3 regions of the Nonomuraea sp. NPDC050691 genome follow, and region 1 is predicted to be linked to each of the others. Evidence: riboswitches for the same ligand, from Rfam matches in the RefSeq annotation. Region 1 holds a riboswitch; each other region holds the start of a gene.
The links. Region 1 has a riboswitch for S-adenosylmethionine ahead of AB0H81_RS30100 (50S ribosomal protein L11 methyltransferase). Riboswitches for the same ligand answer to the same signal wherever they lie in the genome.
Positions count from the first base shown of each region.

Region 1 (6,472 bases):
CCGGACCCGCGGGCGCATCGACCTCGCCGGAGCGGCGCTGTCGGCCCTCGGCCTCGGACTGCTCGCCTTCGGACTCGTCGAAGGACGCGCCTACGGCTGGCTCGCCACCACCCGGCCGCTGACCGTCCTCGGTTTCTCTTGGGACGGCGGCCCTTCCCCCGTCCTGATCGCGTTTGTGCTGGCCGCGGCGGCACTGATCGCGTTCGTCCGCCGCCAGGCGGCCGTCAGCCGAGGCGGCGACACCTCGCGAGCGCTGATGGACCTCCGCCTGTTCTCCGTCGCCTCCTTCCGCAACGGCAACATCACCACCCTGATCATCGGGCTGGGCGAGTTCGGCATCATCGCGGTGCTGCCCCTGTGGATGCAGTTCACCCTCGGCTACAGCGCCCTGCAGGCCGGACTCGCGCTCCTGCCGCTCGCCGTGGGCAGCTTCGTCGCCAGCGGCGCCGGCTTCGGCCTCAAGGTCACGGCACTCGGCCAGGTCCGCGTCGGATTGGCCCTGGAGGCCGCCGGCCTGACCCTGCTGGCCCTGGTCGCCGCCACCGACAGTCCCTGGTGGCCGATCGCGCTGGCCCTGTTCCTGTACGGCGTGGGCGTGGGGTTCGCCACCGCCCAGGTCACCAACGTCGTGCTCGCCGACATCCCGCATCACAGCGCGGGCCAGGGCTCCGGCATCCAGAGCGCCTTCCGGCAACTGGGCTCCGCCCTGGGCATCGCGGTACTCACCACCGTCTTCTTCACCACCCTGAGCTCCAGCCTGCACCAGCGCCTCACCGCGTCCGACGTGCCCGCGGCACAGTCCGAGACGCTCACCCGGACGGTCACCGACAGCGCGGGAGCGGCGATCACAGCGGTCTCCGCCGACCCGCGGACCGTCGTGGTCGCCGACGCGGCACGCGCGGCGATGACCGAAGGCGTCGCCGTCAGCGGTTACCTCGCCGCGGGGCTCCTCCTGCTCGGGCTCATCGCCACCACCCGCATCCCCGCGCCCGCGGCCCCTTCCCCGAGGGAACCGGTACGACTCTGACCACCGGCCGTCCGGCACCCAAGGCCCGGACACCAGAAGGCGCCGGACGCCTGACCGGCGTCCCTCCACCTTGCCGAGATCCCGGCAGACCCTCAAGGAGCCCCGATGTCTCACGCTGAAGCCGACCCGTTCGCCGCCACCGTCCGCGGCATCGGCGAACCCCATCCGGCCCATGCCGCCCTGCGCGCCCTGGGCCCCATCGTCCGGGCCGGCGCACCCGCGGGCGGCCCGGTGTGGATCATCACCGATTACGCGCTGGCGCGTGAGGTCCTCGCACACCCGGGCCTCGTGAAGGACCCCGCGTACGCGCCGGCGCACTGGGACCCCCGCACCGCGGGCCTCGAACCGACCGCCGCCGCGCAACCGTCGCTCACCACCCTCGACGGCCCGGCGCACGAGCGGCTACGCCGCGCCCACGCCCCGCTGTTCACCGCCCGGCGACTGCACGACCACACCGAGCGGATCACGGCCATCGCCCGCCGGCTGCTCACCGAGCTCGCCGCCGCCGGCGAGACGGTCGACCTGATGGCGGACTTCACCACGCGGTTTCCCCTCACCGTCATCTGCGACGTGCTCGGCGTACCCCTCGGCAGGATCGATCAGGCCATCGCGGCCTGCCGGGCAATGTCCAGCGGCCGTCCCGAGGACGTCGCGACGGCCATGGCCACGTTCGCCGAGCTGGCCGCCGCCGCACTCCGCGACGGCCGGACCGGCCTGGCCGTCGAGCTGCGCGACCGGGTCCCCGACGAACTCACCGAGACGCAACTGCACTACCTGCTCTTCGCGCTGATCTTCGCAGGGCAGCTCACCACCGACGCGGCCGCGGGCTTCCTCCTCGCGTACGCCCTCGACCCCGACCGCCCGACGACGGACAAGGCCCCCACCGGCGAGCTCGTCCGGGAGACACTGCGGCGGCACCCGCCGGCCCCCTTCACCCTCTGGCGATTCACCACCACCGACGTCGAGCTCGCCGGAGTGCGGGTGCCCGCCCGCTCGCCCGTGCTCGTCGACATCCGGGGCATCAACACCGACCCCGGCCGCCCGGCCAGGCCCGACCTCACCTACGGCGCCGGCCCGCACTACTGCACCGGCGCGCAGCTCGCCCAGCTCGAGCTCAGCACGCTCGTGGACGTCCTACGGACCGACTTCCCCGACGCGCGCCTCGCGGTGCCGTTCGCCGACCTGCGGCAGATCACCGCCGGCGGCATCCAAGGAAGCCGCCTGACCGCCCTCCCCGTCACGCTCAGCGCCAGGTGACAGCGACAGCATCTCGGCGATGGCCCGGGGCGATGATGGCGTCCTGTTCCAGATGGCGCTGGGCGGTCTGGACTCCGGGGACTCCCGCCCAGCCTGACGTCACCCCAGTCTCACCACCTGCTTGAGGAACACGACACCGTCGATCATGTCGAGCTGGGCCGGGTCCAAGGGGAAGTACTTGAAGTCGGGGGAGACACGTGGGGCGGACTCGGTGACGGCCTCAGCCAGGCGGCGGGCGTCGACGAGCGAGTGAGTCCACGGGAGCGCGGACAGGACGCCCTCGACGGTGTCCGGGGGCGGGACGTGGTCGCCCACCGTGCCGAGGGCCGAGGCCAGGAAGGCGTACCGGTCGCCCAGGTGCGCCGCGGTGATCGCCCCGGCGCTCCACCACTCCAGCCGCTGGTCGCCGAACGCCATGAGGCTCTTGTTGCGCTGCAGGTGGAGGTTGGAGGCGAAGACCAGGGCCGGGCCGTGCTCGGCGACGGCACGCAGGTTGGCGGCCATCAGCGCGTCCCGCAGGGCCGACAGCGTGGCTATCCGGGCCGGAGACGTGTCGGCCATCCCATGGTGGTAGCGCAGCAGGCCGACCGCCGTGCGCCCGTACAGTTCCGCCCGCTCCCTGTCCTCCGCGCTCAGCCCCGGCGCCTGCGTCTCCAGCAGCGCCACCAGGTCGTCGGCGATCACCCGCAGCCGGTGGGCCTCGGCGGACCGGCCGATCGACTGGGACGGGTCCATGACCGTGGCCTCGTTCGACCATCGCTCGTCCGCGCCCAGCAGCGTGTCGAGCATCTCCATCGTGCACGGGAGCGGGCCGTCGAGGAGGCCGTAGAGGGCGGTGAGGGCCTGGCGCGGGCTCGCCGCCCAGTACTCCAGCGGGCCGTCGAACCCGAAGAACCGCAGCTTCTCGTCATGGCCCTCGTTGTACGCCCGCATCCAGCGCACGAGCTCGCGGTTGGCCGGTGAGGCGCCGAAGTTGTGGCTGAAGCCGCGTTCCATGACGTCGTCGAGCGTGCCCGCGCCCGTTGTGACGTAGTCGTCCACCAGGAGGCCCATGAGACAGTCGCTCTCGATGGCGAACGACCGGTAGCCCTCGTGCTCGACCAGATGCCGGAAGATCTCGTTGCGCTGGTCCCCGAGCTCCTCCACGAAGTGCCTGGCCTCGCCCAGGCCGAGCAGCTGGGGTTTGGCGGGCAACGACCGCAGGAACGCCGAGATGCCCGCGCCATCAAGCGGCCGGGCCGTTTCCTTGATATCCACACCTTGAACGGTATCGTTGAACATTCGGTGGAGACTTTTGCTGGATAGTCGCCTCGCACCCGCGCTGAACCTTCAACCAGCTATACATCCATGAGCCAGGGGAACCGGTTCCCGAACTTGCTGCGGACGTTCGACGGACCGGTCGGCAGATCGCCCGGACGCAACGCGGTGCCCGCTGGTCGCCGTGGCGCAGAGCATGCCGGCCGTTTGACGGCATCCGGCGTCACCTGGCAGCATCGCGGCACAGCCGATCATCCAGAGGACTTGAGGGACCTGGCCCTGCGACGGTCCGGCAACCTCCCCGGCGGAAGCCCGCGGGAAAGGTGCCACTGCCAGGAGACGATGAGGGAGTCCCGATAAGCATGCGACGTGACGCTTCCTCTTACGACATGCCCCGCTCCGGGCCCATGGCATGGACGCCCGGCGAGGGCAAGTCCCTCGACCACTGGGCCGCCGTGGGGCGGAAGCTGGAAGCCGGCCCGGGTGTGCACCGGCCGTCGACGTTCTCCGCCTTTCTCGCCTCCACCATGCACGACACCCGAGCCCAGGTCGTCGTGGACGCGGGCTGTGGAGCCGGCCTGGTCACTGTCGCCGCCTTGGCCGCCGGAGCCCGGCACGTGATCGCTCAGGACTACGACGCGGCCGCACTCGCTGACACCGCCCGCAACGTCGTCGACCTTCTCGGGCACGAGGCGCGGGAGCGGCTGACCCTGTGGGAGGCCGACTGGCGTCTCCTTGCCCCGATGAGCGCCGACCTTCTAGCCGTCAACCCGCCGCAACGTCCCGCCGTGCTGCTGCCCGACGTGCCGGCCGACCAGCGTCATCTGCACGACGGCGGTGGTGAGGACGGCCTGGACGCCCTCCGGCTGATCCTCGCCCATTCCAGCGCCCAGCGGGTACGCACCACCGCGGCCGCCGTACTCGATCCAACCGCGCTGCAAGACCCGAACTGGACCGAACCCCGACTCCTCGCCGACATCGAGCTGCCTTTCGACCCGGCCTGGCGCAGCCTCGTGCCTGACCTACGCGGACGCGTCAACATCTGGGAGTTCACCCGGCTGTCCCCGCCGTTGTCCCACCTCAACCGATAACCGGCGGGCGGACCGAAGCCCCGGCCGCGAGCACTGCCCGAAGCGCCGCGCCTTCATCCCCCCGCCACCTCGGTACGCGTCCGGGCTACCCCGATACGCATCTCAACTCCCCCGGCACGCATCCCGACTCCCCCGGCACGCACCCCGACTCCCTAGGTTCGCGTCCCCCCTCCCAGCAGGCGTTCAGGAAGACTCTCGCCTGACCCCACCAAGCCGAGAACCCCCAACCGTCACCGGAGAGCGGTGCTACGAGGTCAGGTCGAACACCAGCTGAGGCGCGAGCGAGAACATCACCGTGATGGCCACCGCCAACCCGACGGCCACCCAGGCCGCAGGAAAAACGCGCCGGCCGATCGGCGACGGCGCCGGAGTGAGGACCCGGGCGGTCCAGGCCACGTAGTAGTAGAGCCCGATCACCGTGTTGACCGCCATGACCACGGCCAGCCAGCCCGCGCCACCGTTCACGATCTCGCGGAAGACCACCACCTTGGCGAACAGCCCCGCCAAGCCGGGCGGCAGACCCGCCAGGCACACCAGGCAGAACGCCAGCGAGAGCCCCGCCACCGGGCTGCGGTGGGCGAGCCCGCGATAGTCGTCCAGCTCGTTGCGGGCAGTCGTCCGGGACACGAGCATGACGACGGCGAACGCGCCGAGGTTCATGGCGGCGTAGATGACGAGGTAGGCCAGGGATGCGCCGACCGGTCCGCTCACGAACACCTCGGCCCCCGGCATAGAAGACCCGTGCCCTGCCCCGCCGGCCACCGTCACCACCGTATCCCCCGGCGCCCTCATGACCGCGGGCACATGGCCGGAGCCGCCCACCCCCACCGTCGCCGCCTCATGACCGGCCACGGCCGCGGAACCTGACGCGGCCACCCTCTCGGCAGCCTGGGCGGCGACCGCCAGCGGGGCCAGGATGTAACCCGACTGGGCGACCGACGACCAGGCCAGCAGGCGCACGGCGGAGCGCTGGCGCAGGGCCAACAGGTTGCCCACTGTCATGGTGAGCGCGGCGATGACGGCGACGACGGGCGTCCAGGTCACGGACTGGCCGGACAGCGCGGTGACGAGCAGCAGGATCAACCCCGCGAACCCCGCCGCCTTCGAGATCACGGACAGCAGCGCGGCGACCGGCACCGGGGCGCCCTGGTAGACGTCGGGCGCCCAGGCATGGAACGGCACCGCGGCGATCTTGAACGCGAACCCCGCCAGCACCAGCACGACACCCACCGTGATGACACCCGCCGCGGGGGACGTCGCCAGGGCTTCCGGTGAAGCCGCGCCCGCCACCCCCGGCGCCGGAGCGGCACCGCTGAAGATCTCCCCCAGGCGGGAGAGGTACACCGTGCCGCCGACGCCGTACAACAGCGACACACCGAACAGCATGATCGCCGTGGACACCACCGAGACGACGAACAGCTTGACCGCGGCCTCCGAGGCCCGCCCGTCGTACCGTTTCAGCGCCGTGAGCGCGAAAACCGGCAGCGACACCAACTCGAGTGCGACCACCAGCATGATCAGGTCGCGCGACGCGGGCAGCGTCACGGCGCCGACGATGGTGCAGAGCAGGAGGAAGTACCACTCTCCGGTGGGTATGCCTCCCGTGGCCAGCTCCGACATGGACATCAGCACGATGACCAGGGCCGCGACCAGCACCAGCCCGGCGAAGACCAAGGTGAACCGATCAGCCACGAACGAGCACAGGGCCGTGACCTGCTGCGCCGCCTCGACAGAACGCGCCGCGCCGAGGACCTGCGACACGCCAACGGAATCCGCCCCGGCCACAGCCTGCCCCGAGCCGCCGGATACGGCCTGCGCCAGACCGCCCGGTACGGCCTGC
Region 1 covers NZ_JBFAIA010000110.1:5,732-12,203, forward strand. Annotated here, with positions in the region: gene AB0H81_RS30085 (DHA2 family efflux MFS transporter permease subunit) at 1-1,027, shown strand, start outside; gene AB0H81_RS30090 (cytochrome P450) at 1,133-2,284, shown strand; gene AB0H81_RS30095 (erythromycin esterase family protein) at 2,384-3,541, opposite strand; SAM riboswitch class I at 3,790-3,890, shown strand; gene AB0H81_RS30100 (50S ribosomal protein L11 methyltransferase) at 3,904-4,632, shown strand; gene AB0H81_RS30105 (NADH-quinone oxidoreductase subunit N) at 4,879-6,472, opposite strand, start outside.

Region 2 (6,472 bases), on a different contig from region 1:
CGTGCCCCGTGCCGGGGTCGACCGCGCCGATGTGCACGCCCTTGGGCAGGTAGGGAATGGTCTGGGCGAGGATCGCGGCGCCGCGCCGTACGTCGCCCGACGGGATGGCGTGGCACACGTCGATCACCCTGGCCTCGGGGGCGATACCGGCGATCACCCCGTGGCAGGCCGCCACGTAGCCGTCCTCCAGCCCGTAGTCCGTGAGAAGTGTGATGACTGAGGTCACACTTCGTGACTGTACGTCTCGCCATCCGCCATGAACAGCCGGAGTGCGCACATTACGATGGCGTCGGGCCGCATGCGCGTGTCGCCATCGTCGCGCGCAGCCTTTCGAGGAGGAACCATGGACACTGCACCGGCCGGCGGTGACAGTGCACCCCGACAACCGGAGCACGAGCAGCAACCCCTCACCCCACCCGCAGAGCTGACCTCACGTGAACGCGATCTCCTCGCCTTCGAACGCCAGTGGTGGCGTCACGCGGGCGCCAAGGAGCAGGCCATCAAGGAGACCTTCGGGTTCTCCGCCACCCGCTACTACCAGCTCCTGGGCGAGCTCATCGACAAGCCGGCCGCCCTGGAGCAGGATCCGATGCTGGTGAAGCGGCTGCGCAGGCTGCGCGCCGGCCGCCAGCGCGACCGCGCCGCGAGGCGCCTGGGCATGCGCCCCTGACCGGCTGGGTAGGGCCAGCCGCGTGAGGAACATCCCTGGAATGGAAGCCATCCTGAAGGACCCCGCGGGCGCCGTGATCGGGCTCGACTTCGACGGGACCCTGTCGCCGATCGTGCCGGATCCCGCCGCGGCCCGGATCCACCCCGAGGCGCCCGGCGTGCTGGCCGAGCTGGGCCGGCACCTGGGGGCGGTGGCCGTCGTGACCGGGCGTCCGCCCGCCACCGCCCTGGAGCTCGGCCCCGGCCTGGCCGAGGTGCCGGGCCTGGTGATCCTGGGCCACTACGGCTTCGAACGGTGGGAGAACGGCACGATCTCCGGCCCGCCGCCCCCCGCGGGCGTGCCACGGGCGGAGGCCGAGCTCCAGCTCCTGATCGACTCGCTCGGCCTGAAGGGCGTGACCATCGAGGACAAGGGCCGCGCGGTGGCCGTCCACACGCGCCGCGCCGACGACCCCGAGGGCGCGCTGGCCGTCCTGCGCGAGCCGCTGGCCGAGCTGGCCGCGAGACATGGTCTCGTCGTGGAGCCGGGCCGGTTCGTGCTGGAGCTGAGACCTCCGGGCATGGACAAGGGCCACGCGCTCGGGCTGTTCCTCGCCGAGCGGGACGCGAGATCCGTCATGTTCGTCGGCGACGACCTGGGCGACCTGGCCGCCTTCGAGGCGGTGCGCGCCTCCGGGCTGCCCGGCGTGACGGTCTGCAGCGGCTCCACCGAGGTCACCGCCCTGGCCGAACAGGCCGACATCGTGGTGGACGGGCCCGACGGTGTCGTGGCGCTCCTGCGCGAACTTGTGTCGGCTTTCAGTCGTTAGTGATTGTTTTGCAAGTGCCGGCCCCTAGGGTCGGCGCATGCTCAAGCGATACCTCGCCGCCGCGGCCGTGGCCGCGGCCACCCTCCTCGCCGTCGTCCCCTCTGCCGCGAACGCCGCGCCGGCGCAGCAGCTCAAGCTGCGCAACGGCCTGACGCTCTACATCCCGATCGAGTGGCGGGTGTACGGCATGGGCACGGACGCGGTGCAGGTGGTCACCGGCAAGTGCCGCAAGCCGCAGGGGTGGAGCTCGTACGAGTGCGACGCCTTCTACGTCTTCGGCCCGTCGTACATCAAGCGCGGCGCCGAGGGGTTCGGCCCGTACACCGGCAAGCGGCCCTTCTACACGGCGAGCGACGTGCAGCCCTGCCCGTTCAACAGGAAGTGGGACGAGGTCGTCGGCACCAAGGTCAAGAGAGGGCTGCGCCAGGTCGGGCCGGGGCACAAGGCCGCCTACAACGAGTGGAGGTCCGAGTGCGTCTCCCACTCGGGCAACAGGGTGAAGGGCCACTTCACCCAGCGCGAGTGGTACCTGCCCAAGAGCAGGATCCTCGTCGTGGACCAGTGGGACACGCCGGGGCTGACCGACACGCTGCAGCACGCCGACTGGATCTGAGGGACGCCTTCAGTGACCGGCGAGGGCGTCGAGCTGGGCCGTGAGCCACTTCTGCGGCGGCAGGGCGGTGGCCGCCGCGCGCAGCCGCTCGCCGCGCGCGCGGCGCTCGCCCTCCGGCATGACGAGCGCCTCGTGCAGCGCCACAGCCGTGCCGCTGATGTCGTACGGATTGACCAGGAGCGCGTGCTCGCCCAGCTCTGCCGCCGCCCCGGCCTCGCGCGACAGCACCAGGGCGGCGCCCGGCGACAGGATCGGGCCCTCCTTGGCCACCAGGTTCATGCCGTCGCGGATCGGGTTGACCAGCAGCACGTCGGCCATCCGGTAGGCGGCCAGTGAGCGCGGGTAGTCGTCGTGGACGTTGAGGATCAGCGGGTCCCAGTCCTCGGTGGCGTACTCGTCCTCGATCTCCTGGGCGCAGCGCTGCACCGAGGCGGTGTACTCGCGGTACTCGGGCAGGTCGTGCCGGCTCGGATAGGCGAAGGCGAGGTGGACGACCTTCCCGTGCCACTCGGGATGGCCGGCCAGGAACTCGCGGTAGGCGTGCAGGCCGCGCACGATGTTCTTGGACAGCTCCGTGCGGTCGATGCGGACGATCAGGGCGCGGTCGCCGACCTGCTCGCGCAGGGCGGTCATGTGCGACTCGACGTCGGGCTCGGCCGCCCGCTCGCACAGCGCGCCGCCGTCGACGCCGAGGGCGTGGACGCCGACGCGGGTCGTGCGCCCCTCGTGGGTGACGGTCCGGGCGTCGCGGTCCACCCGCGCGCCGAGCAGCGCCCGGCAGCAGTCCATGAACGCCCCGGCCCAGCGCGCGGTGAGGAACCCGGCGTGGTCGGCGCCCAGGATGCCTTCGAGCACCTCGCGGGCCACCTCGTCGGGCAGCAGCGAGAAGTACTCGGGCGGCGCCCACGGCGTGTGGCTGAAGTGGGCGATGCGCAGGTCGGGCCGCTCGGCGCGGAGCATGGCGGGGGTGAGGGTCAGGTGGTAGTCCTGCACCATGACGCGGGCCTCGTGGTGGGCCTCCTCGGCCAGCGCCAGCGCGAACGCGCCGTTGTAGTCGCGGTACGACTCCCACTCGCGGAGGAAGCGGGAGCCGAAGGCCGGCGCGTTGGGGGTGTCGTAGAGCAGGTGGTTGACGAACCAGAGCGTCGAGTTGGCCACCGCGTTGTAGGCGCGGTGGAACGTGGCGGCCGGGATGTCGAGCATCCGCAGGGCGCCCGTGTCGTAGCCCGCGTGGTCGAGCCGGCCTCCAGGGGCCTGCCGGGCCGCGCTGCGGTCGCCGTCGGACAGGGCGGCGCACACCCAGAGCACGTTGTGGTCCTTGGTGACTCCGGACAGCCCGGAGACCAGCCCGCCACCGCCGCGTTTCATGGTCAGCTCGCCGTCGTCGTCGACGGTGAACGAGACCGGGCCTCTGTTGGAGGCAACCAGGACGCTGTTCATTTAACCTCCCTCCGATCATAGGATCCCAGCTATGGCGCTTGATGAGCTAACCGAGGAACTTGCCCGTTCCGCCGCAGCCGGAGATCATCGCGCGCTCGGCGAGCTCCTGAAGCGGATCGAGCCCGACGTCATGCGGCACTGCGCCCGCATCCTCCCGTACCGCCAGGACGCCGAGGAGGCGTCCCAGGACACCCTGCTCGCGGTGGCCCGCAACATCGGCCGCTTCGAGGGGCGGGCCAGGTTCAGCACGTGGCTGCACATCGTGACGGCCAACTGCGCGCGCACCACGTACCGGTCGCTGAAGCGGCGGGCCGCCGAGCAGAGCTCCGACGAGCTGCCGGTGCAGAAGCCCGACGTGCGGCGGGTCAGCGTCATCGCGGGCTCGCGGCTGGACCTGCTCGACGCCATGGAGGCGCTGGAGGCCGACAAGCCCGACCTCGCCCAGGCGCTGGTGCTGCGCGACATCGTCCAGCTCGACTACAGCGAGGTGGCCGAGCAGCTCGGCATCCCGCTCGGCACCGCCAAGTCGCGCATCCACCAGGCACGCAAGTACGTGCAGGCGGCGCTCGGCGACGACTATCGGTGAGACCACTCGTCTCATGCTATGAGACGGCTGGGCAGTACCGCCACGTGGGCGGGTACAGTCTGAGGCGACAACTGAATATTGCTCATCCAGAGGGGTGGAGGGACCGGCCCTGCGAAGCCCCGGCAACCCTCCCGGCTTGAGACTCGCGACAGGGCGAGGCCGGCCGGGACAAGGTGCCAATTCCGGTCTGCGGTCAAGGTGGCCGCGGGCGAAGATGAGGGAAGGCCTCGCTTCATGTCGCTTGACTTCGGTCCTGCCACGGCTCTGTCCTGCCGCGAGTGCGGCACCCGCTACGACCTCGGCCCGAGCTTCGCGTGCCTGGAGTGTTTCGGGCCGCTCGAGGCGGCCTACTCCTTCGGCGGCGTCCGCCGCGAGGACATCGAGGCGGGCCCGGCCAACATCTGGCGCTACCGCTCGCTGCTCCCCGTCCCCGCCGACGTCGCCACCAAGCCGAACATGAACCCCGGCTGGACCAAGCTCGTCAAGGCGGGCAACCTCGGGCGCGCGCTCGGCCTCAAGTCCCTGTACGTCAAGGACGACTCGGGCAACCCCACCCACTCCTTCAAGGACCGGGTCGTCGCCATCGCCGTCGAGGCGGCGCGCAACTTCGGCTTCCACACCCTGTCGTGCTCCTCCACGGGCAACCTCGCGGGCGCGGTGACGGCCGCGGCGGCCCGGGCCGGGCTCGACGCCTGCGTCTTCATCCCCGCCAACCTGGAGCAGGCCAAGATCGCCATGGCCCGGGTGTTCGGCGGCAAGCTCATCGGCATCGACGGCACCTACGACGAGGTCAACCGGTTCTGCTCCGAGCTCATCGGCGACCCGCTGGGCGACAAGTGGGGCTTCGTCAACGTCAACCTCCGGCCGTACTACGCCGAGGGGTCCAAGACGCTCGCGTACGAGATCGCCGAGCAGCTCGGCTGGCGGCTCCCCGAGCAGATCGTCATCCCGATCGCCTCCGGGTCCCAGCTCACCAAGATCGACAAGGGTTTCAAGGAGCTGATCGCCCTGGGGCTGGTCGAGGACCGGCCGTACAAGGTGTTCGGCGCCCAGGCGCAGGGCTGCTCGCCGGTGTCGGCCGCGTACAAGGCCGGCCACGACGTGGTCCAGCCGGTCCGGCCCGACACCATCGCCAAGTCGCTGGCCATCGGCAACCCCGCCGACGGCCCCTACGTGCTCGACATCGCCCGCCGCACCGGTGGCGCGGTGGAGGACGTCACCGACGCCGAGATCGTGGAGGCGATCAAGCTGCTCGCCTCGACCGAGGGCATCTTCGCCGAGACGGCGGGCGGCGTCACGGTCGGTGTGCTGAAGAAGCTCACCGAGGGCGGCGTGCTCGACCCCGAGGCGGAGACCGTGGTGCTCAACACCGGCGACGGTCTCAAGACGCTCGACGCCGTCTCCGGGGACGCACAGCCCACGGCCGTCATCAAGCCCTCTCTCGACGCGTTCCGCGCGGCCGTCTGAGCGCCCGGCACGGCTGCTCGCACAACCAGGAAAGGCGACTAAATCATGAGTGTTTCGGTGCGGATTCCCACCATCCTGCGCACGTACACCGGCGGAAACGCGGAAGTGAGTGGCGAGGGCGCGACGCTTCGTGACGTCCTCGCAAAGCTCGACTCCGACTACCCGGGGATCGGCGCGCGAATTCTGGATGAATCGGGCAAGATTCGTCGTTTCGTCAACGTTTATGTGGGAGAAGAGGACGTCCGTTTTGCGGAAGGTTTGGACACTCCCGCACCCGACGGGGTCCAGATCTCCATCATCCCTGCGGTCGCCGGCGGCTGACGGCCCCGTACGCACCAGGGAAGGCGCCCCTCGTGGGCGCCTTCCGCTTTTCCGGGATATTCAAGGTTGAACAACTGCGCGGACGCGGATAGGAGCTGCTTCCCTTGGGCGGCGGTGGGATGAATTGCGTAGTTTGTGCTTTGACTCTGTTGCCAAACGCCGTGCCACAGGTATGGTCGAGGCGATCGTCCGGCCGATTTACCATAAGCCGTGGCGATTGCGGGTCTCGCGGACGAATGGGCGGGATCCGCGAGCCCAGTAAGAGGAGTCGGAAGTGGCGCAGGGCACCGTCAAGTGGTTCAACGCGGACAAGGGCTACGGCTTCATCGCGGTAGACGGTGGTAAGGATGTATTCGTCCATTACTCGGCAATCATGATGGACGGCTATCGCTCCCTCGAACAAGGTCAGCGGGTCGAGTTCGAGATCACTCAGGGCCAGAAGGGGCCGCAGGCGGAAGCCGTCCGCGCGGTCTGACCCAGGTCGCTGGCGTTCAACGGCAGGCCGCGCGGCAGCGCAGTCCGTACGGCCTGCCTCTCCCCTCCTTCGTCGATGATGCGGCGGGTCCT
Region 2 covers NZ_JBFAIA010000270.1:377-6,848, reverse strand. Annotated here, with positions in the region: gene AB0H81_RS42705 (SAM-dependent chlorinase/fluorinase) at 1-226, opposite strand, end outside; gene AB0H81_RS42700 (DUF3263 domain-containing protein) at 344-670, shown strand; gene otsB (trehalose-phosphatase) at 711-1,478, shown strand; gene AB0H81_RS42690 (hypothetical protein) at 1,516-2,091, shown strand; gene AB0H81_RS42685 (trehalose-6-phosphate synthase) at 2,101-3,531, opposite strand; gene AB0H81_RS42680 (RNA polymerase sigma factor) at 3,563-4,117, shown strand; SAM riboswitch class I at 4,197-4,338, shown strand; gene thrC (threonine synthase) at 4,352-5,584, shown strand; gene AB0H81_RS42670 (MoaD/ThiS family protein) at 5,630-5,905, shown strand; gene AB0H81_RS42665 (cold-shock protein) at 6,180-6,380, shown strand.
Region 2: linked by a shared signal. The riboswitch ahead of thrC (threonine synthase) and the one ahead of AB0H81_RS30100 (50S ribosomal protein L11 methyltransferase) in region 1 are both predicted to bind S-adenosylmethionine.

Region 3 (6,472 bases), on a different contig from region 1:
GGCTGGGAGTTTGTGGGAGCCCTGGCGGCGGGATGTGTGCTGCTGCTCGCGCTGGGGGGCGGGCGAATCGGCGTCGACGGGGTGCTGTCCGCCTGGTACCGGCGCCGTCGCGTCCAGAAGCAGGCGGCCGGCGCCCCCGCGGGCGCGGGCGCCGGCGCGGCCTCGACGGAGCCCATGTACCGGGGGCCGATCCCGGCCGTGCCGAAGACGTCTCCACCGGAGCGCGCGGCTCCGGCCGGGCCCAGGACACCTCCGGCAGAGCCTGCGACACCTTCGGGCGAGCCGACCACGCCCATGCACAGGGCCGAGACTCCAGGGGAGACGGGTGGCACGGCGGCCGGGGACACGACGCCCCGGCACCCGTACGGTGACCAGGGACGCCGTCCCGGTGACCTCAACGAGGAGGACATGAGCGACATCGACGCCCTCTTCTCGGAGGACCACCCGACCCGCAAGCCGCCCAACCGCTGACCGCGCCGGACCGCCCGCCGCCCCTTGGGCGGACCGCCTCACACGTGGCCGCCTCGGGGGAGGCAGGGCGGAGCCAGCTCAGAGCGAGGCGGTGGCCGTCAGGACGAGACGGTGGCGTGGCGGGTGGTCAGGTCGCGGAGGGCGGCCACGAGACGGTCCACGTGCTCCTCGGTGGTCCCGATCCCGATCGAGGCCCGCACCGCCGAGGCCGTGCCGTCCTCGCAGCCCTCATCCGCGGTGCCGCCGAGCAGGTGCCGCACGAACGGGTGCGCGCAGAACTTCCCGTCCCGCACCCCGATCCCGTACTCGCCCGACAGCGCCTCGGCGACCTCGCGCGCCGCGAGCCCGTCCACCGTGAACGACACGATGCCCACGCGCGGGTGGTCCGGCCCCCACAGCGACAGCTCCCGCACGCCCTCGATCGAGGCGAGCCCGGCGCGCAGCCGCGCGATCAGCCGCTCCTCCTCGCGCACCAGCGCGGTCCAGCCCGTGGCGGTGAGCGCGTCGCAGGCGGCGGCCAGCGCGATGGCGCCCAGCACGTTCGGCGTGCCGGCCTCATGGCGCGGCTCCGGGTCCTCGTGCCACTCGGTGGCGCCGGAGCCGGCCGGGGCGACCGAGCGGACCGCCCCGCCGCCCTTCAGGTACGGCTCGCCCTCCGCCAGCCAGTCGCGGCGCCCGACCAGCACCCCGGCGCCGAACGGCGCGTACAGCTTGTGGCCCGAGAACGCCACGTAGTCGAGGTCGAGCGCCGTCAGGTTGAGCCGCCGGTGCGGCACGAGCTGGGCGGCGTCCACGAGGATGCGCGCCCCGTGGCGGTGCGCGATGTGGGCCAGCGCCGCGATCGGCCACAGCTCGCCGGTGACGTTCGAGGCGGCCGTGACGACGAGCAGCTTGGGCCCGTCCAGGGCGGCCAGCGCCTCGTCGGCCGCGCGGACGGCCTCGCCGGGGAACGCGGGCGGCGCGAGCCGCACCACCCGCTCCCACGGCAGGAGCGAGGCGTGGTGCTCGGTGTCGAAGACGACGGCCGTGGTGCCGGCGGGCAGGCAGCCGGCCAGCAGGTTCGTGGCGTCGGTGGTGTTGCGGGTGAAGATCACGGCGTCGTCGGGGCGGGCGCCGGCGAAGGCGCGGACCGTGTGCCTGGCCTGCTCGTACCGGGCGGTGGTGAGCTGGGAGGCGTAGCCGGCGCCGCGGTGGACGCTGGAGTAGGCCGGGAGCGCGGCGGTGACGGCGGCGCTGACCGGCTCCAGACAGGGGGCGCTGGCCGCGTAGTCCAGGTTGGCGTACCCGACGAGGCGCCCGCCCTTGACCGGCACCTCCAGGTCGGCGCCGAGCACGGCGGGGATCTGGCGGTGACCGCGCGGCTGCGACGGCGCGGCGGCGGACTGGGCGGGAACGGTGCCGAAGATGCTCAACGTGGACAAGGCGAACCTCCTGGAGGGCCATCGGACCCCTGGAGCAGCCTCGGAGCCCGCGCTTGCCCGCCACACCTCGTGACGGACCAGGTCTTCACCCGGGGCACCCCGCCGCGGACGCGAGGGTTGCCGGCCAGCGAGCCGGGGCTTGGCGCTGGCACTCATGACCTATGTCCCGAACTATAACCGACGCTCCCGGCCGGATCGCAACCTCGCGAACTTCCCGGGCCCCTGAGTCGTTGGTCCTGGGAAACCCGCAGACCCCGGTGCGAACGTGGAGGTAAGCAGATGCTGGACTGGGTGACCGACCCTCAGATCTGGATAGGGTTCTTCACCCTTGTCGCTCTGGAGATCGTCCTAGGTATCGACAACATCATCTTCATCTCCATCCTCGCCGGAAAGCTCCCGCCCGAGCAGCGCGACAGGGCCCGCGTGCTCGGTCTCGCGGCGGCGCTGGTCAGCCGGCTGCTCCTGCTGCTGGCGCTGTCGTGGGTGGTGCGGCTGACGGCTCCGCTGTTCGAGGTGTTCGGCTACGAGATCTCGGGACGCGACCTGATCCTGCTGCTGGGCGGGCTGTTCCTGCTCGCCAAGAGCGTCACCGAGATCGGCCACAGCATGGAGCTGAAGGAGGAGGACGGCAAGAAGCGCGCGGCCACCTCGTTCGTGTCGGTCATCGTGCAGATCATGGTGCTCGACGTCGTCTTCTCGCTCGACTCGGTCATCACGGCCGTGGGCATGGTGGACGAGCTGGGCGTGATGGTCGCCGCCGTGATCGTGGCCGTGCTGGTGATGCTGTTCGCCTCCGGTCCGATCAGCCGGTTCGTGGACCGGCACCCGAGCATCAAGATGCTGGCCCTGGCGTTCCTCGTGCTGATCGGCGTGGTGCTCATCGCCGAGGGGCTCGGCCAGCACATCTCCAAGGGCTACATCTACTTCGCCATGGCTTTCTCCGTCATCGTGGAGCTCCTGAACATCCGCATGCGCAGCCGTCACGCCAGGCAGCTCACCGCCTCGGAGGAGCCTCCTAAGATGCAGTAGTGCGCTTTGACCCCCAGAATCCGAATTTCGTCGCCGACCCGTACGACGTCTACGACGAGCTGCGCCGCACGGCGCCGGTGACCTACTACGAGCCCACCGACCAGTGGCTCATCTCCCGGCACGCCGACGTGAACGCCCTGCTCAGGGACCGCCGCCTGGGCCGGACCTACCTGCACGTGGCCACCCACGAGGAGTTCGGCCGGCGGCCCGAGCCGGACTTCCAGGAGCCGTTCTGGCGGGTCAGCAGGAACGGCATGCTGGAGGTCGAGCCGCCGCTGCACACGCGGCTGCGGCGGCTCGTGTCCAAGGCGTTCACGCCGCGCATGGTCGAGTCGCTGCGCCCCCGTGTGCGGGCGATCGCCGGGGACCTGGTGGACGCGTTCGTGGAGAAGGGCGGCGGCGACCTCATCGCCGAGGTCGCCGAGCCGCTCCCGGTGACGGTCATCGCGGAGATGCTGGGCATCCCCGAGTCCGACCGGCACCTGCTGCGCCCCTGGTCGGCCGACATGTGCGGCATGTACGAGCTGAACCCCACGCCCGAGGCGCAGCACGCGGCGGTGCGCGCGGCCGAGGAGTTCGAGGCGTACCTGAAGGTCCTGGCCCGCGAGCGCGCCGCCGCCCCCGGCGACGACCTGATCAGCGCGCTGGCCGGCATCGACGAGCTGACCGACGACGAGCTGGCCGGCACCTGCGTGCTGCTGCTCAACGCCGGCCACGAGGCCACGGTCAACGGCACGGGCAACGGCTGGTGGTCGTTGTTCAGGCACCCGGAGGAGCTGGCCAGGCTGCGCGCCGACCGGTCCCTGCTGCCGACGGCGGTCGAGGAGGTGCTGCGCTACGACACGCCGCTCCAGCTCTTCGAGCGGTGGGTGCTGGAGGACGTCGAGGTCCACGGCGTGCGCATCCCCCGCGGGTCCGAGGTGGCGCTGCTGTTCGGCTCGGCCAACCGTGACCCGGAGGTGTTCGGCGACCCGGACCGGCTGGACGTGGGCCGGGCCGACAACCCGCACATCTCGTTCGGCGCGGGCATCCACTTCTGCCTGGGCGCGCCGCTGGCCCGCATCGAGATGGTGGAGTCGTTCGGCGCGCTGCTGGACCGGACGAGCGAGCTGGAGCTCGTCAGCGAGCCGTCCTGGAAGCCGGGGTACGTGATCCGCGGGCTGCGCGCCCTGGACCTTCGCGCCGCCGCCTGATTCGGCCGCCTGGATCCGGTGGGTGACTTCGGGGGCTCAGCGGCGCTGGGCGAGCCAGCCGAAGCCGCCCAGCCCGTTCGGGTCGATCAGCTCGGCCTCCTCCGAGGCGCGCGCCAGCGCCCGGAGATAGGCCCGCGGATCGCTGCGCGCGAGGTCCAGTGACGGGCGTGTCCCGGTGATGCCCAATGACCGCAACGCGGAGCGTTGTGTGGACAAGGTTGTGGATATCGCGCCGGCGCGCGCACCGGCCTCGGCGCACGCGTCGAGCGCGACGTGCGCGGTGATGTCGCAGGTGCCGTCGGGTGTGGCCGCCACGACGGCCCCGTCGCGGTACCCGGTCAGAGTGCCCAGAGCCGGACGGTTATCCACAGGGTGTGCATAATCCACCGCGACCGCGAGTCCGCCCGCGAGCCGTCCGATGACCGACGCCCAGGCCGTGTCGCGGGGATGGCCGATCTCGGCCCGGGAGCCCACGCAGGACAGCGGCCACCAACGGTCGAGCCATGCCCGGTCCTCGGGGCTCACGGGGTCGCCGAGCCGCTCCTCGCCGGTGCGGGTGTCGACCAGGACCAGCCGTGGCCCTTCCGCGGTCTGCTCGGCGACGTCCACCGGGACGTTGTCGAGCCACTCGTTGGCGATCGCCAGGCCGGTGATGACCGGCGGCGGCTCGGACGCCCAGGTGATCGTGAAAGGCAGCCCGAGTGGTCTGGGGGAGAGGTCGACGGCCGTGACGCGCAGCCGCCGGCGCAGCGACGGCCCGGCCGCCTCCAGCACGTGCCGCACGAGCATGCCCTCGCCGGCCCCGATGTCGACGAGGTCGAGGGTGTCCGGGCGGCCGAGTTCGGCGTCCACCTGGGTCAACAGCGCGAGGACCGCGTCGGCGAAGGCGGGGGTGGCGCTGACCGAGGTGCGGAAGTGGCCCGAAGGGCGCTCGCGGAGGTAGAAGCCGCCCTCGCCGTAGAGCGCGCGCTCCATCGCGGCGCGCCAGGTGAGCCACATGGGTGGACTATCTCATGATCCAGCGATGACACGTACCGTCATCGCGACACTACCGTTTGTCATCGTCTTGCGCTAATCTTTGCCGGACGCCGCCGCGGGCCCGGCGATCTCGATCACATCGCCGCGGGTCCACGGCGCGCCGCCGGGCGCGGCCGGCACGGAGGAGGGGTCGGACGCGCGTGGTGTCGCGGGGCGGCGCGGAGCTCGGGCGGCCAATGGCGGCCTGCCCGAGCTCCGGTTTCCCGGCCGGCCAGTCGGCGGATGGGCGGCCAGGAGCGCGCACCTCCAAGGGGCTCGCACACCGGCGCGGGCACCGGGTCGGGTCGGCGACCCGGCGCCCGTGACCGTGCGGGTGGACCCTCTCCTCATCTCTTCCGACAGGAGATACGCTCACATTTGCTTCCCTTGTCCCTTTTGTCGCTAACTCAACATGCAGCAAAACCCCGGTCACGTAGGCAGTGACGCCCGGCCGTTACGCTGGTCGGCAGGCCATCAGGTCGACAGGGGTGGGAACGCATGGACGCAGGCGATCGCCCGGCACGGCTGGCCGTGGGCGTGCTGGGAGCAGGCAAGGTGGGCTCCGCGCTCGGGGCGGCGCTGGCAGGGGCCGGACACCGGATCGTCGCCGCCAGCGGGGTCTCCGACGCCTCGCAGCGCTGGGCCGCCGAGCGGCTGGGCGTCACGCCCTCGCCGCCGGACGAGGTCGTCGCCGCCGGTGAGCTGATCCTGCTCACGGTGCCCGACGACACGCTGCCCGACCTGGTCGCCGGTCTCGCCCAGGCGGGCGTCGACCTGCGGGGCAAGCTGCTCGTCCACACCAGCGGCACGTACGGGCTGTCGGTGCTGGAGCCCGCGGCGCGGGCTGGGGCGCTGCCGCTCGCGCTGCACCCCGTGATGACGTTCACGGGCCGCGACGACGACCTCAACCGCATCACGGGCTGCTCGTTCGGTGTGACCGCCCCCGACGCGCTGCGGCCCATCGCCGAGGCGCTGGTGATCGAGATGGGCGGCGAGCCGGTCTGGATCGCCGACGCCGACCGCGCCCTCTACCACGCGGCCCTGGCCGGGGCCGCCAACCACATGGTCACGCTCATCGCCGAGTCGTCGGAGCTCCTCCGGCGCATCGGCGTCGAGCACCCGGGCAGGATGCTCGGGCCGCTGCTCGGGGCGGCTCTCGACAACGTGCTCCGGCTCGGCATCTCCGGCCTGACCGGGCCGGTCGTACGCGGCGACGCGGGCACCGTGCGCCGCCACGTCGACGCGCTCATCCTGGCGGCGCCCGAGGCCGCCGACGCCTACGTCGCGCTGGCCCGGCTGACCGCCGACCGCGCCCTCGCCGCCGGACTGCTGAAGCCCGAG
Region 3 covers NZ_JBFAIA010000005.1:45,263-51,734, forward strand. Annotated here, with positions in the region: gene AB0H81_RS03460 (DoxX family membrane protein) at 1-471, shown strand, start outside; gene AB0H81_RS03465 (aminotransferase class V-fold PLP-dependent enzyme) at 570-1,814, opposite strand; SAM riboswitch class IV at 1,937-2,052, opposite strand; gene AB0H81_RS03470 (TerC family protein) at 2,172-2,921, shown strand; gene AB0H81_RS03475 (cytochrome P450) at 2,921-4,114, shown strand; gene AB0H81_RS03480 (SAM-dependent methyltransferase) at 4,151-5,113, opposite strand; gene AB0H81_RS03485 (DUF2520 domain-containing protein) at 5,630-6,472, shown strand, end outside.
Region 3: linked by a shared signal. The riboswitch ahead of AB0H81_RS03465 (aminotransferase class V-fold PLP-dependent enzyme) and the one ahead of AB0H81_RS30100 (50S ribosomal protein L11 methyltransferase) in region 1 are both predicted to bind S-adenosylmethionine.